Regions from separate parts of the Paraglaciecola aquimarina genome, predicted to be linked through region 1. Evidence: predicted binding sites of a transcription regulator. Region 1 holds the regulator's gene; each other region holds the start of a gene.
What was found. The regulator sigma-54, encoded in region 1, starts transcription at its own class of promoters, with help from an activator protein. The targets are predictions, from matches to a motif close to GTTGGCACGNNNNTNGNNT.
Positions count from the first base shown of each region.

Region 2: RS130_RS13775 (ANTAR domain-containing response regulator) is a predicted target of sigma-54. The motif match lies at 3,891-3,909, and genes of this name have one in related genera.
Region 3: RS130_RS22825 (PEP-CTERM sorting domain-containing protein) is a predicted target of sigma-54. The motif match lies at 3,463-3,481, and genes of this name have one in related genera.

Region 1 covers NZ_JAWDIO010000002.1:243,268-248,861, reverse strand. Annotated here, with positions in the region: gene RS130_RS01875 (ABC transporter substrate-binding protein) at 1-704, opposite strand, end outside; gene RS130_RS01870 (HPr family phosphocarrier protein) at 945-1,220, opposite strand; partial or broken gene rapZ (RNase adapter RapZ) at 1,224-2,068, opposite strand; partial or broken gene RS130_RS01860 (PTS sugar transporter subunit IIA) at 2,069-2,511, opposite strand; gene hpf (ribosome hibernation promoting factor) at 2,533-2,820, opposite strand; gene RS130_RS01850 (RNA polymerase factor sigma-54) at 2,846-4,336, opposite strand; gene lptB (LPS export ABC transporter ATP-binding protein) at 4,390-5,115, opposite strand; gene lptA (lipopolysaccharide transport periplasmic protein LptA) at 5,115-5,594, opposite strand, start outside.
Region 2 covers NZ_JAWDIO010000002.1:2,771,642-2,777,235, reverse strand. Annotated here, with positions in the region: gene RS130_RS13800 (NarK family nitrate/nitrite MFS transporter) at 1-176, opposite strand, end outside; gene RS130_RS13795 (MarC family protein) at 930-1,286, shown strand; gene RS130_RS13790 (MarC family protein) at 1,325-1,546, shown strand; partial or broken gene RS130_RS13785 (DUF1428 domain-containing protein) at 1,605-1,957, shown strand; partial or broken gene RS130_RS13780 (CmpA/NrtA family ABC transporter substrate-binding protein) at 2,083-3,167, opposite strand; gene RS130_RS13775 (ANTAR domain-containing response regulator) at 3,183-3,752, opposite strand; gene RS130_RS13770 (CreA family protein) at 4,034-4,498, opposite strand; gene RS130_RS13765 (DEAD/DEAH box helicase) at 4,721-5,594, shown strand, end outside.
Region 3 covers NZ_JAWDIO010000002.1:4,596,571-4,602,164, reverse strand. Annotated here, with positions in the region: gene prsT (XrtA/PEP-CTERM system TPR-repeat protein PrsT) at 1-87, opposite strand, end outside; gene RS130_RS22835 (PEP-CTERM sorting domain-containing protein) at 371-1,087, opposite strand; gene RS130_RS22830 (PEP-CTERM sorting domain-containing protein) at 1,519-2,235, opposite strand; gene RS130_RS22825 (PEP-CTERM sorting domain-containing protein) at 2,659-3,375, opposite strand; gene RS130_RS22820 (ThiF family adenylyltransferase) at 3,576-5,540, opposite strand; partial or broken gene RS130_RS22815 (PEP-CTERM/exosortase system-associated acyltransferase) at 5,593-5,594, opposite strand, start outside.

The DNA of each region.
Region 1 (5,594 bases):
TCGCGGATTTCAGCACGATTGAAAGAGAGGTGCCCTTGTAACAACTGCATATGAAATTTTAGGCCATTAATTCTAATGTTTAAGTAATCAAACCACCCAGCTGCTGGCCAAGGTTGTTTAGTGCCTATGGCTATGGGAATAACTTTCTGAGCTCTTAAGGTTCTACAACTTGCTAAAAATGTGTGCCATGTGGTGGGAATATCGATAGCGAACTTTTTAAATACAGACTCTTTATAGTAAAATCCCCAGAAACCTGTGGCATAGGGAATCGCATATTGATCTTGATCGACAGACACTAGTGATTTCATATCTTTGGAGTAATGGCTACCAACATTTGTGTGTTGCCAAAGGTCAGTGACTGGCTCCAACCAGCCTAAATTTGCGTAGTCAGTTAAGCGAGCGGCCCAAGGCCAATTTAAAACATCGATGTACTTTGAATTTTTATCCCAAAGGCTATAATTTTCTTTAAAATTAGCATCGTCACTAGAGATATACCGAATTTCAATGTGCGGATATTTCTTATTAAATAAACTAGCAATGTTTTCAAAAGCATTTCTTTGATCGGTGCTAAAAATTAATATAGCTACGGTTAATGTCGTTTTTTCAGGTTGAGCTCTACTAAATTGTGAAAAGAGTATTGACGCCAATAGCAATATCACAGTTACCGTACACCTACCATTTTTTGGGAGTAACATTCTATACATATCAGCTTTTCCAAATGGTTCGATCAATAAAAGGATAGCTTATAGATATGCCTGCCGTGACTTTTCTTTTTGTGCGTCCACAGAGTCCATTGGGGCGGTAAATAAAATTGGCTGCTACAAAAGTTAGTCGTTCAAGCGGGAGGCATTATTTAGACTGCAATGATTATCGCAGATTGCCCTTGGTAGTGTGTAACTTCCGGGCACTAAGTGGAGGCGTTTTATGCATAGTGCTTAAATGGGCTACTCTTCTTCGTTAAAATACTTAGCAACTAAGTTTTCAACTGCATCTAGGGCTTCTTGAGCATCGGTTCCTTCACTGACTACTTTAACTTCTTCACCTTGGTGGCTTTCTAGCATCATTAAACCCAAAACGCTGTTAGCCGAGGCCTGTTTGTCGCCTTGATGTAAGGTTATTTCAGCATCGAATTTAGTCGATAGTTGTACTAATTGTGTGGCAGCGCGAGCGTGCAGTCCTAGCTTATTTACGATAAGCAGTGTCTTTTCTATCCTTGGCATAAGCTACTTATTTAATTCACGATGGCGTATTTGCACATCTGGGTGAGCATCGCTGAAATTCTTCGCTAAGGTTTCAGTGACATAAACTGAACGATGTTGGCCGCCAGTGCAACCAATGGCAACGGTGACATAACTGCGATTGTTGCGCTCTAAGTGGGGTAACCAAGTAGAAATGAGATTCTGAATTTGCCAAATAAATTTAGTCACTATGGGTTGTGAACCTAAAAATATTTGCACTGGGCTGTCTAGTCCGGTCAGGTGCTTTAAATCGGGCTCCCAATGAGGATTGGGCAAAAAGCGCCCATCAAATACATAATCAGCATCTTTGGGGATGCCATGCTTAAAACCAAATGATTCGAATACAAGTACCAGTCTAGAACTTTTTTACCTAAGATTCGCTCGCGAACAATCTCGGCCAACTGGTGTACCGACAGTTGGTCGGTGTCTAAGTATAGATCGGCACGCTCGGCAATAGGAGCCAGAAGCTGTCCTTCTGCTTGGATCGCAGCAGATAACGACTTGTTCTGTTTCGATAGAGGATGTAAGCGTCTGGTTTCACTAAAGCGTTTAATCAGAATGTCGTCGCTGGCATCTAAATAGAGTATGGTTAAATTCCAAGTAGCCGGGAGGTAGTCAAGGATCTCAACTAACTCATTGGTGTCTTTAGGTAAGTTTCGCACATCAATGCTAACAGCCACCTGATCATATTCGTCGACCACTGTATGGGTGAGTGTGGGTAACAAATTTACTGGAATATTGTCTACACAGTAGTAGCCAAGATCTTCTAGGGAGCGTAGCACCACAGATTTACCTGAGCCTGATCGTCCGCTGATAATTATGAGTTTCATTTAGCTCATTACCTCAAATAATTCCTGATTAGTTTTGGCGTCTCGTATTTGTTGCAAGGTGTCTTTGTTGGTTAATTTCTGTGCGATAGCAGATAACGTACCTAAGTGCTCACTTGCCTGTTCTTCTGGTACTAAAATAGCGATGAAAATATCAACAGGAAGGTTGTCTATTGCATCATAGGGAATAGGCGATTCGCTGGTGACGACTATTGCTAAAACGTTTTCAAGGCCTTTTAAGCGGCCATGAGGTAACGCAATACCGTTACCAATACCAGTGCTGCCCATTTTTTCTCTGGACATTAAACTCGCGAGTATTGTGCCTTGATCGATGTTAGTCACAACTTGAATGGCGGTTTGACTGATGAGTTCAAGTATTCTTTTTTACTACTGCCCTGAACTGCACAAAGTGTGCAGTCAGGATGGATAATGCTTTTTAATTCCATTACAGCCTCTAATGCTTGGTGTTAATGGCGTTTGACTTTTTCCTTATGTTTAATCACTTGACGATCAAGTTTATCGATTAAACCATCTATTGCTGCATACATATCTGAGTGCTCAGATGTTGCAAACACCTCTGATCCGCTGAGGTGAACGGTAGCTTCGGCTTTTTGATTCAGCTTCTCTACATTTAATATAACGTGCACATTATTAATGTGTTCAAAATGTCGCTCTAACTTAGTGAATTTAGTGTCTACATAGTTTCTTAAAGAATCTGTAATATCTACGTGATGACCAGTAAGGTTAATTTGCATATTGCCTATTCCTTCTAAATTTCGCCTACAACAGGCTTTTACGTTGGTTAGATGGGGGGATCAACAATGATTCCCGGTACTTTGCTATTGTCCGCCGTGCCACTTTAATACCTTGGTCGGCCAACAATTGAGCAATTTTACTGTCGCTTAGTGGTTTGCTAGGCTTTTCAGCAGCGACTAGTTTTTTGATCAATGCCCTTATGGCAGTTGATGAGCATTCTCCGCCTGCGTCTGTGGCTACATGGCTAGAGAAAAAATACTTAAGTTCAAAAATGCCTCGAGGTGTATGCATGTACTTCTGGGTGGTAACCCTTGAAATAGTTGACTCATGCATATCTACCATTTCCGCTACATCGTTTAACACCATTGGTTTCATCATTTCCGGGCCGTGCTCAAAAAAGCCCATTTGTTGCTGCACTATACAATTAGACACTTTAAGTAGCGTTTCGTTGCGGCTTTCCACACTTTTTATAAACCACTTAGCTTCTTGTAGATGAGATCGAATAAATTGGCCATCAGAACTGTTTTTAACGTTCTTGCTCATGGCTGCGTATTGTTGATTAACATTTAGTTTGGGCAGGCTGTCTGGGTTTAACTCTACGGCCCAGCGACCATTCTTTTTACTCACCGATACGTCTGGAATGACATATTCTGGCTCACCGGTTACAACCGCTGTGCCCGGGCGTGGATTTAAGGTTTGCAACAAGCGCATGGCTTCACGTAGTTCATCTTCTTTCAATCGAGTTTTACGCATGAGCGTACGATAGTCTTTACTACCAATTAGATCACAATAGTCGGTGATCAGCATTTTGGCTTCTTCAAGCCAAGGGGTGTCGGCAGCAAATTGCTTAAGCTGAATCAATAAACACTCTTGCGCGCTTCTGGCGCCAGAGCCAATAGGATCGAGCATTTGAATACGTTTTAGAACAACTTCTACTTCATCCAGTTCAATTTCTTCGTCATCCATACTCGCCAGTACTTCTTCAGTACTAATGGTTAGATAGCCGCCTTCATCGATCGAATCTATTATGGCTACGGCAATGGCTTGGTCTGTGTCACTGAAATGGGTTAGGCGTACTTGCCAAAGCAGATGATCTTGAATATTGTCGGTGGTTTCACCTTGGAATACTTGGTCGTCGTCCATTGCTGGGCCTGAGCTACTAGAGGTAGACGGGGCCGGTGCCGATGATGCGCTTAAATATTCATCCCAGGTACTGTCTAAAGGCAAATCTTCAGGAATATCATTGTTTTGTAAGGCATCACCAGACTCTATATTATCGACATTAACTTCCGCCGTGTCATTCGCACCATTTGCGTCATGATTGGTTTCTAATGCCTTGTCACCACCTGTATTATCTACTTGTTCATCAACTTCAAGCAGAGGGTTAGAATCAAGTGCTTCTTGTATCTCTGTTTGCAGGTCAAGTGTAGACAATTGCAGAAGCTTAATTGCTTGCTGCAACTGTGGTGTCATTGTGAGTTGTTGGCTAAATTTTAATTGTAAAGAGGGTTTCATTTACTTCTTATACTTATTTCTGTTGATATCAGCCGAGCTAATCGAAGGCCTAACTATAGCCTGAATTGCTCACCCAGGTATACATCTCTTACACGTTGATCACTTAAAACTTCTTCGGCAGTACCCGATGCTATCAGTTCACCATGGCTAACAATGTAAGCTTTTTCACATACGTCTAGCGTTTCCCGTACATTATGATCAGTAATTAATACACCAATTCCTCGATCACGCAAATGTTGAATGATTTTTTTTATGTCGTTTACTGAAATAGGGTCAACACCGGCGAAAGGTTCATCTAGTAAAATAAACTCAGGATCAGCTGCTAAAGCGCGAGCAATTTCTACTCGTCGGCGTTCACCACCAGACAAACTCATACCTAAGCTGTTGCGAATATGGTTGATATTAAACTCGTCGAGTAATGAATCGGCTTGTTGCTCTCTTTGTTCTTTAGATAGTTCCTTGCGCGTTTGCAATATCGCCATCAAGTTTTGATAAACCGTGAGTTTTCGGAATATAGAAGCTTCTTGAGGTAAATAACCAATGCCTTGGCGCGCACGAACATGCATCGGCTCTAACGTCAGTGCCTGTTGATCGATATAAATTTCACCTTTGTCTAGAGGAACTAGACCCACGATCATATAAAAAGTGGTCGTTTTGCCTGCGCCATTTGGACCCAATAAACCTACTATTTGTCCAGTTGAAACTTCTAGGCTGACATCCCGTACAACTTGCCGAGATTTATAAGATTTAGCTAAATGTGTGGCTTTTAATTGGGCCATTAAGGTTGTGATTCCTGTTGTTTGGCGGCGTTACTTTCAGAAGTAGATTCAGGTTGGAATATCGTGATAACACGGCCACTTTCTTGATTGTTACCTTGAGCGATAATTTGTTCAAGCTCCATATTAAACAATATTGAATTTCCTTTTACGCTGCTCGAGTTTTGCTCGATTAGTGCATCACCATCAAGTGACAATGAACGCGTGGCGCGTTTATACATAATTTGATTGGCTTTTGCTTTAACTGTGCTGCCATCTTCTTGTTGTTGTGAATATTCCGCTGGATTTCCGCTAGCAATGAAGACTTCTTTGCCTTCACCTAAACTGGCGTCAACCTGAACTTCGTCGGCTTTTACCATTAAGGTGCCTTGGCTAATTTGTACATTGCCTCGATATATTGCCTGTTTATTGATACCGTCACCTTCTTGATAATTGGAGGCAACTTTTATTGTTTTAGTAAAGTCTTCTTTGCCAGCAAAACT
Region 2 (5,594 bases), 2.5 Mb from region 1:
ATAATCAACAGCGTTTTCCATTCACTTAAGGTCAAGCCGACACCATCAACAATTGCCCCTTTTAGCGGGGCCATATTGAACCACACAACAAACGTAATAAAAAATGCCATCCAAGAAAGATGCAGGGTTTTCATCTTGCCAGTGAAAGAGAGTAAATTAAATTTTTCAACACTCATTATATTTAGAGCCTTTTATGTTTTTAGAATGCGCAAGCTAAACTGACTAGCCATTCCTACCTATATATTTGCCAAAAAAAACCCACAAACATTTACCTATAAGTAAAGGTTTGTGGGCTACATTGCCAGTCCATACTAAACACAACGTTGTGTTAACTATGACCAATTTTTTCAATAAAAATGTTAGAACGAGTTTTGCAACTGTTTGTAATTAAATGCCAGTGTACATCGAGTTGAACTGCACAAAATAAAGCACAAATAATGCCACTACGTTTTTACACTTAATATCAATCACTTAGACAGTTAGCAAATATCAACATTGTCATTTTCACCACCATAAGAGTGCAGCAACGCACTGATGCAGTGCTAATTAGCTCCCTAATAGGGTCGTAGCACAAACACATTGACAACTAAATTTATCCTAAAAATTACGCACACTTTGTTTGCCTGCTCGTTCCTTTCCAGCACACTATTTTGCCAGTCGACAGATGCTCGGCAAACCAGCATTCGTGCGCTCTTTGTTGCAATGGATAAGCCGTTAAATTTCAAGCTAAATTATCTATTAGTACACACTTATTAACGTTTCATAACAACGAAGCCTATATCATTTGGGTTGTTAGTATGGCCTAATTACTTTCACCTACAATAAACAAAAAACTCGTCGCTATGGTTCAATTCAACAACTCAATAGAGTGATGAAATAGAGTGGCGAAATGATTCATTGACCTTAAGCAAATCAAATAGGATCGCCTAATGATAGATAAAGTATTACATGATTTTTTAATCGTATGGGCCACTATTGATCCAATCGGCACTATGGCGCTTTTTGCTGGTCTCACTGCCACCTATTCAGCCAAGGAACGACGAAAAACCGCATATAAAACAGTTCTGTACGCTACGCTAATTTTGCTTGGAGCAATACTGGTTGGACAACTGCTACTCGGTGCTATGGGGATTAGTTTGCTTTCATTTCAAGTGGCTGGAGGGATTATTCTTTTCCTATTTGGCTTACAAATGGTTTTTTCAAATGGAGCACCTGACAACAAGATTGAAGCCAAACATGATATTTCAGTATTTCCCTTGGCGATCCCAGCCACGGCTTCACTATAGGTGCAATACTGGCCGTCATTCTAATAACTGATAATCATGTGTATACCATAGAAGAACAAATTTACACATCTGCTACGGTACTGGCAGTTCTCCTTATCACACTTATTTTACTGCTGTTTTCTGGTGCCATTATTAGACTAATTGGCATGGGAGGAGCGTCCCTTCTGACCAGAATTATGGGCATGATTTTGGCTGCATTGTCGGTGGAATTTATAATGGAAGCGCTTGGTATTGAAAAATGGGTAAGTGCAGGCGTATAATTTTTGAGCAACATTTGTACGCCCCCCAGAACAACTTACTCTGATTTAAGGATAGAAAATGTCATATATAGATGGGTTTGTAGCAGCTGTACCGAATGAAAATAAAACGCTTTTTATTCAACACGCTAAGATAATGGCCGCTGTTTTAAAGCAGTATGGTGCGTTAAAGGTAGTCGATACGTGGGGTGATGATGTACCTGATGGAGAACAGACATCATTGCCTATGGCGGTGCAAAAAAAGACGATGAAACGGTAGTATTCTCATGGGTAATTTGGCCATCAAAGGAAATACGTGATTCAGGATGGAAGCTAGCAATGGGTGATCCCAAAATGCATCCTGACCAATCTCCAATGCCGTTCGATGGCAAACGATTAATTTACGGTGGCTTTAACGTCGTGTCAGAGGTATAAGTCAAAGCTTAAACCTCGTCTTGGTCAATTTTTCACTCACTTATGGATAGGCTCGCGTATCTTTATTGTCGATGATTTTAGCAAAACTGTGAAAACGCCACATCCTCAGCGATCCATGAAATAACTTAGCGCTTAACGTCAAAAGTAGACTTCATTTGACGATAAATGTCTGAACGAAATACTTTTTTTGCAATGTCATTGGGTACGTAAACATTTTTTAATTGTCCCGCATCGCGCATTTTTGAAATCAACCACTCCCCTCTCACGTGCTCTGGTAGGTTAATAGATACATCATCTGAACGATAAAACTGATTGTATGACGGTACTGATCGTGATGGGCTAGATTTACCCGTTAAACAAATGCCTAGCAAAGATGGCGCAATAATATCTAGTGGTGCATGTAAGTACTTAGGTTGCGTTAGCATTATCGCGGCTTCAAATCGATTCGGTGTACTTTCTAACCATATGCAAGCTTGTTGTAGTGCCGCAGTCAAGGCCAACACGGTATTAGGTTTTTGAGCATAGAAAGAGCCTAATATACCGAGCACCTTCTCGGGCGAGTCTTGCCAAATATCATACGAAGTTAAGCCCGTTAAACCAATGCCCGCACGCACGGCTTGCGCATTCCAAGGGCCGCCAACACAAAACCCGTCAATATGTCCTGCCGCCATATGCTCAACCATATTTACCGGCGGTACGACTACAATATCTACATCATCTGCGGCGATTTTCGCTGACATCAACCAATCTCGAAGTTGATAAAAATGGCAACTATAAGGAAATACCGTTGCAAATTTCAATTTAGGCTTATTTTCTAACTTGCGCTTTCTAATCACACTACGCAACAAGTATGCGGCGAGTGGCAAAGTAAGATGAGTTAAGGTATTTTCACTCAGTATTTCCTCATGCATTTTTTGCGATAAGGTAATAGCATTACCATTTAAACTTAATACAAATGGGGTGATAACTTCTGTTTTACTGCACCCTATTCCTAAGGAGCTGGCCAACGGCATAGGGGCCAACATTTGCGCAGCGTCGAGCACACCGGCGTGTAGTTTATCGCGTAATGTTGCCCATGAATTTTGCTTTTCTAATGTAACATTTAGTCCCCATTGTTCAAAAAACCCAATTCGTAGGCCGCCACAACGGGAGCAGAATCAGTTAACGGGATAAAGCCAAGTGTCAATTCTGTTTGTTCCGGTTTTATCATCTCTTAACCTGTCATTTATATGGTATTTAACAAAGAAATAAGCGTTCTGGCCACATCATCTAGTTTTTGTCCGGTGTCCATTGCTGTCTTTCGCATGGCTCGATAAGCCTCATCCTCTGCGAGATTCTTTTTCTTCATTAGTAATCTTTTTGCTTGATCAACTAGATCTCTTGATGCAAGCGCTTGTTTGGTTTCTGTCAGTTCATTTTTTAGTTTTTGAAATTCTGTAAACCTCGCCACGGCGGCATCTAGAATAGGCTTTACTCTTTTTAAGTCTAAGTCACCTACGACATATGCACTCACGCCAGACTCAATTGACTGGTTAATCGCATCTGTGCCTTCTTCTTCAGCAAACATAACCACAGGCTTTGGATCGTATTGAGATATAGTACTCAAGCTTTCTAGAATGTCTCGATTTGGAGACTCTATGTCGATCACAATAATATCGGGCTTAATCTGATCAACATGCTTTAGCAAATGTGATTCGGGGCTAGCTAAATGACTAACAATATAGCGAGAGTTATTCAAGGCCGCGGTTAACGAAGCGACACGTTCACTATTGTCGTCAATTAACAGAATACGCAGTTCTTTTGATACGTTTGGGGTCGTTTTTTGGTGTGCACTTCCCTGCCCTTTTGTCCGTGCACTTTTTCGCCCATTAGCTGGAGCTTTGTCTTGCAATTGATTATCCGAACGAATATGTATCGACTAGTAACGAGGGTAATGCAATCTATAAGCCAAAATATTTGGCAGTCAAAACTAGCTTCTTATCAATAAACATCAATAGCGAAGAGGTAATTAAAACCCAAAATGGTGCAATAGCACCAGTTAATGCACCAACAATATGCACCGGTCAATTTAATCTCCTAGTTCGCTTGCACTTGGGGCACGTACGCTTTGGTTCCCCATAAGGGCACGGTAGACAAACTGTGTTTGAAACTACCAGAGGTCTCTTTGGTAGAATACGACACATACATCAAGGTTTGATTTTTAGGATCATAAATACGGCGAATTTTCATTGTCTTAAAAAATACACTCTTTGATTTTTTAAACACAATTTCACCAGATTTACTCTTATCAATTTGCGCGATCATTTGTGCTGTAATCTCGCCAGTCTGTCGACACGCAATTGAACTATCAGAAGGATCCGAAAAACTGAGATCAGCTTCAATACTGGCAACATGACAAGTTACCCCTGTAACAATAGGATCAACGAGTGTATTCAACTTAATATCTTTGGTGGTAAATGCGCCTAAGGAGATATCGCCCACTTCGTTTTTGTCACAGGCGGTTAACAATATAAAAACCGCACAAATTATAGATTTTTTCATTTATTTTCTCTTTTTTAAGATCTAGATTGAACTTTTTGCCGCTAAATAGCGACTATATAGTATGGCAGCGTAGTGACCTGCCATATTCCCTGGACCGCTTACTTAGGTGAGCGGTATCTTTAATCCTCAATTTAGTACATAAAAAAGCCAATCTAGCTGACTTTATTCAACAAAATACTGTATATTCCGCCCTCGTTTTAGCACAAATACAGGATCCTCGATATGAAATTCGCCAATTTAGGTTTAGCCAAAGAACTCCAACAAGCTATCGAGGTTTGTGGATATGCAGACTTAACACCGGTTCAAGAGCAAGCAATAGTACCAGCTCGACGTGGTAAAGACCTATTAGTTAACGCCCAAACGGGTACCGGTAAAACGGCGGCTTTTGCTCTACCTATTCTACAAAAGTTGCTAGATACCCCACAAGCAACAGTGAGCGGAAGCCCTAGAGCATTGATCCTCACTCCGACCAGAGAGTTAGCGGAGCAATTAGCTAATACAATTAGCGCTTATGCGCAATTTACCAACCTAACGGTTACGGCTTTATTTGGTGGCGTAAAAATGGGGGGCCAGTCGGCCAAATTAAAAAGTGGCGTAGATATCGTTATTTCTACGCCTGGACGTTTATTAGAACATATGACCTTAAGTAACATAAATTTAGCTAAGGTTGAATTTGTCGTGCTAGATGAAGCTGACCGTATGTTAGACATGGGCTTTATTGCAGATGTACAAAATATCTTACAGCATGCCACGAAACAACATCAAACATTGTTGTTTTCAGCCACATCGTCTCCGGCGCTAAATGAACTTTCTCATAAAGTATTACGTAATCATGCAGTTATTCGAGTCACTAAAATCAATACCACCGCGGAAACAGTGTCTCATGTTATGTATCCTGTGGAAGAAGCCCGTAAGATAGACCTGTTCAAAACACTGTTAAAAGAACAAAATTGGTATCAAGTGTTGGTTTTTACCAGCACCAAACAACAAGCCGATATGCTAATGGCAGCCTTAAAAAAGAGTAAAATGAATGCTGCTGTGTGTCATGGAGATAAAAGCCAAGGCGCGCGAAGACGTGCCATAGCCGACTTTAAAT
Region 3 (5,594 bases), 4.4 Mb from region 1:
TAATTTTTCGCTTGTCGATTCTTTTGCACACGCACTTAAACTAGCTGCAATGACAATAACAAGGCTCATTTTCTTAATGTAGCTCATCCATAATCCTTTTTTGAGATATTGATCAATATGATAACGCTAGTTGGGCTTTGATGACCACTAGATACTGATAAAAAATTATACAATGTTATAGCCATTGAGCGGTATTCTGAGTTTCGTCTCGCTGATTGTGACTGAGTATGCGTTCTATGCTAACTACTAAGCAATGATGTTGTGACTCAAGCGGGGTTTTGAATGGGGGGAATATGTCTGGTTAATATCAGATGTGTTAAAACAAAAAAGGCCGCTAATAAGCGGCCTTGATGCTAAATAAAATATTCAATTAAGCTTTACGACGTGCAAGTCCAGCGAAACCAATTAAGCCAAGACCTAAAATTGCAAGGCTTGAAGGAGCGGGTACAGCGCGGATAGCTGCTACACGAATATCTGTATCACCAGAAGACGCTAAGTTAAGCACGATTGAACCAATAGAGCTTAAGTCTAACGATGCAGACACTGCAGTGAACAAAGAGAAAGGAATAGAGAACGTCTGAGGCGAACCTAAATCTACTTTCGTAAAGCCAAACGTTTTTATGGCACTAGTACCAAAAGTATCGTTAATCGTTACAATGAAAGCCCCGTCGCCATCAGAAGAGTTGATATCAGCAGAGAAACCATTTAGTGTAGAAAAATCAGCAGCTGGCGCTAGACCATCTACGTCAAGAGCTGAAGAGTTATCAAGACCGTCCCACTGAACTTCAACGCCCCACGACTCATCTGCTGGAACAGCACCACCGTTACCAAGGCCGCTTGATGCAATTAGCAACTGGTTGTTTCTAACTTCGGCAGAAACACGTGCATCTTGAGCTGCTGTAAGTATGATATCACGCTCGCCACCAAGAATGTCAGCACCTGTTGCAGAAGCGCTATTTGAGCTATTTGATGCTTGGAAATAAGCTTGGTCGTCAGAAAACAAATCTACTACTTGGTTAGCAGATGCAGAGATGCTACCTAGTGCGAAAGCGGCCATAGTTGTTCTTAAAAGTAGTGTTCTAAACATATTAAACTCCAAAATATAATTATAAAATTAACAGCATTACTACAAGAGATATACTTGCTAAAGCTATATCTGTGCCAACTTTTATTTTTTGTTATATTACAGTGGGTTAGGGGTTTTTATCTATTTGGTTTTCTAGGTATTGTAAAAAAGTCCGACTATTATGAGTGTTATATGCAAGTTGGGTCGGGGAGGTTTTTGTGCCATAAAGGGCTATTTCAGCAACACTTAAGGTTAGTTATTCGTGTTGCCACAAAGGTATTTTATTTATTGAAGTGGTTAATGTTCATCTAATCCCCACAATACTAAGCAATGATGTTGTGACTTAAGCGGGGTTTTGAATGGGGTAGGCAAACTGTTTGGTTTACATTAGATACGTTAAAACATAAAAAAGGCCGCTAATAAGCGGCCTTGATGCTAAATAAAATGTTCAATTAAGCTTTACGACGTGCAAGTCCAGCAAAGCCGATTAAGCCAAGACCTAAAATAGCTAGGCTTGAAGGAGCTGGTACAGCGCGGATAGCTGCTACACGAATATCTGTATCACCAGAAGACGCTAAGTTAAGCACGATTGAACCAATAGAGCTTAAGTCTAACGATGCAGACACTGCAGTGAACAAAGAGAAAGGAATAGAGAACGTCTGAGGCGAACCTAAATCTACTTTCGTAAAGCCAAACGTTTTTATGGCACTAGTACCAAAAGTATCGTTAATCGTTACAATGAAAGCCCCGTCGCCATCAGAAGAGTTGATATCAGCAGAGAAACCATTTAGTGTAGAAAAATCAGCAGCTGGCGCTAGACCATCTACGTCAAGAGCTGAAGAGTTATCAAGACCGTCCCACTGAACTTCAACGCCCCACGACTCATCTGCTGGAACAGCACCACCGTTACCAAGGCCGCTTGATGCAATTAGCAACTGGTTGTTTCTAACTTCGGCAGAAACACGTGCATCTTGAGCTGCTGTAAGTATGATATCACGCTCGCCACCAAGAATGTCAGCACCTGTTGCAGAAGCGCTATTTGAGCTATTTGATGCTTGGAAATAAGCTTGGTCGTCAGAAAACAAATCTACTACTTGGTTAGCAGATGCAGAGATGCTACCTAGTGCGAAAGCGGCCATAGTTGTTCTTAAAAGTAGTGTTCTAAACATATTAAACTCCAAAATATAATTATAAAATTAACAGCATTACTACAAGAGATATACTTGCTAAAGCTATATCTGTGCCAACTTTTATTTTTGTTATATTACAGTGGGTTAGGGGTTTTTATCTATTTGGTTTTCTAGGTATTGTAAAAAAGTCCGACTATTATGAGTGTTATATGCAAGTTGGGTCGGGGAGGTTTTTGTGCCATAAAGGGCTATTTCAGCAACACTTAAGGTTAGTTATTCGTGTTGCCACAAAGGTATTTTATTTATTGAAGTGGTAAACGTTCATCTACCCCCCACAATACTAAGCAATGATGTTGTGACTCAAGCGGGGTTTTGAATGGGGGAATATGTCTGGTTAATATCAGATGTGTTAAAACAAAAAGGCCGCTAATAAGCGGCCTTGATGCTAAATAAAATATTCAATTAAGCTTTACGACGTGCAAGTCCAGCGAAACCAATTAAGCCAAGACCTAAAATTGCAAGGCTTGAAGGAGCGGGTACAGCGCGGATAGCTGCTACACGAATATCTGTATCACCAGAAGACGCTAAGTTAAGCACGATTGAACCAATAGAGCTTAAGTCTAACGATGCAGACACTGCAGTGAACAAAGAGAAAGGAATAGAGAACGTCTGAGGCGAACCTAAATCTACTTTCGTAAAGCCAAACGTTTTTATGGCACTAGTACCAAAAGTATCGTTAATCGTTACAATGAAAGCCCCGTCGCCATCAGAAGAGTTGATGTCAGCAGTGAAGCCATTTAATGACGAAAAATCAGCAGATGGTGATAGACCATCTACGTCAAGAACTGAAGAGTTATCAATACCGTCCCACTGAACCTCAACGCTCCATGACTCGTCTGGTGCAATAGTACCAGAGCCGCTAAGGCCGCTTGATGCAATTAGCAACTGGTTGTTTCTAACTTCGGCAGAAACACGTGCATCTTTAGCTGCTACAAGTGCGATATCACGCTCACCACCAAGAATGTCAGCACCTGTTGCAGAAGCGCTATTTGAGCTATTTGATGCTTGGAAATAAGCTTGGTCGTCAGAAAACAAATCTACTACTTGGTTAGCAGATGCAGAGATGCTACCAAGCAATAAAGATGCTACGGCTGTTTTTACTAAAATTGATTTCAACATGGTTAATCCTTTATTAATATATGTTTTGTTATTTGCCTATTCGTGCTTCTAGACAAAAAACGTTGGTTAAATGAAGCAATCTCTTATATGCATCACCTGTGCCATAATTATTAACCTTATATATTTCATTTATTTACGTGTTTTGCTAGAAAAACGTAAAATTGAAATTTCCAAAATTGTAAAAAATACAGACACATTTTTTACTCTGCTTTGTTAGGAATATACTTAAGATCTTCCAACGATTTTCTAATAGAACGGCTGCTTGGTCGGCTACTTTGCCCGACTCTACCAAAATAGCAGACTCGATTGACAGGAATATCGCCCATTAGCTCAACATACAAGGACTCCATTTCTCGAGCATTCTTAATGGTCGCTAAATTGTCAGTAAATTTTACGTTTCTACGTAGATACTCTGAAAATATTATTTGCGTGTACTCAGGTTGAAATCCTAAGCCTAACTTGTCTGTTGTAAGCCAAAAACGTTGTAATGCCGCTCCCGCTTTCATGTAGTCAGTCTCTGCTATGCATTCTTCAGGCGCAACTAAAGCAAAGTGTGCAGAACATTTTATGCTAGTCATAAAATCCATAATAAACCGAGGAACAACTGTACCTGCTAGATACTTGCCCATAAATTCAAATTGTGGCCAGTCTTTACTCAGTGCTGATTTCATCATTGCGCGCATCATAGGACCCACGCCTAAGGCTTTGTCGGGTATTTTGTCGGTGCTGTGCTGTTTTCCCCAGTCAATTATTTTTTGGTGATGGCTATGTGCTTCTTTCATCGACACGCGAGTGTAAGCGTTTCCGTATATTAACTTCGCTACTTGATACCTAAGCTTTAAAGGTTCGAACCAAACGATACTAAACCCTTCGGGTAGAGCGTTGATGAGTTCATTTTTTTGGATGTCGGTTAACGCTTTAGTGCCCATCCATTTACGTTGCACGCAGCGCGTTCTGACATGTGGGATCAACTCGTCAAACTCCACTGTTTTATCTGCAACTAAGCTTAGTTTATAGGTTGGATTTTCATCGCTACTGGTTTCTGCTTGTTCCACTTCTATTTTGTGACCAGATTCTGATGCGCATATTTTGGCGGTTTCAATTAGTGCACCAATGGCAAACTTGCTGGCGTTACCTTGCAGGTCGTATACACAAGAATGACGGGTATCCCTGCCATGTACGGTACAGGTCATATCAGAAGTGAATTCAAACGACCAACACTGCTCGTTATCACCGCTCGGTGCCCACTTTGCACCATCCATCACTTTTTGAATGGGAGTCATATCATCATCGAAGGTCAAAGGAGCTTGTGGGGTGAGAACGATTTTTTTAACTTGGTTAAACATGAATTTTTGTAACGGGTTTTTATTTCCCCAAGGGCGCCACGTTTTCTTTACGGTATTTAAGTAACCGTCAAAGTGCAAGCCATGAGGTGCTGTGCGCACATCGCCTCGATTAAGCAATATCTTAAGTACGTATGTGCCAGCTAGGCCTCCACAAAACTTAACTCCCATTGGAGTTGATGGAACCTTTTTATTAATAAAATCAGTAGTGGTTGGGTCGATCAAATAGTGGCGTTGCATCATAGTGGGTGATAACCCGATGGTTAATTTCACTAGTTTCTCTTCTTCTGTCTGGCAAGAGTCTAGATCAAAATATTCGGAAAAAGACATGCTACCGGGCATAAAACATAATAGCGAAGCACCCATTGCCATAGGGGCGGCTGTCACCACAGGAATACCTAATTCTTCGCAGCGTTTGAATACCATTAATCTTGCATTCATTGCAAAGAAATCAAGGCCATCCACGTAAACGTCTACATCTTTGAGGAATTCGTCAACGTTGCTTTCATTTACCCCTTCTGGAAAGTCATCAATATGTGCATTTGGATTAATATCTAAGCAAATATCATGCATAACTTGGTTTTTCGGCTTGTCGATGGTAGACATAAACGCGCCTGCTTGGCGGTTAAAATTATGCACTTCGAATTCATCGAAGTCAGAAATGCTGAATCGTCCGATACCTAATCTACTGAGGGTGACAACATGCTCACTACCTACGCCACCACAGCCAGCGATGGCCACTTTTTTGTATTTTAGCAGCCTTTGCTCTTCTTTCGATACCCAGCCAATATTTCTTGAAAATGCTCTATTATAATTAAACATCGATAACACCCCTAGTGGTGGTAAGGTTAATCTTAAATATGATCTAACTTGTTC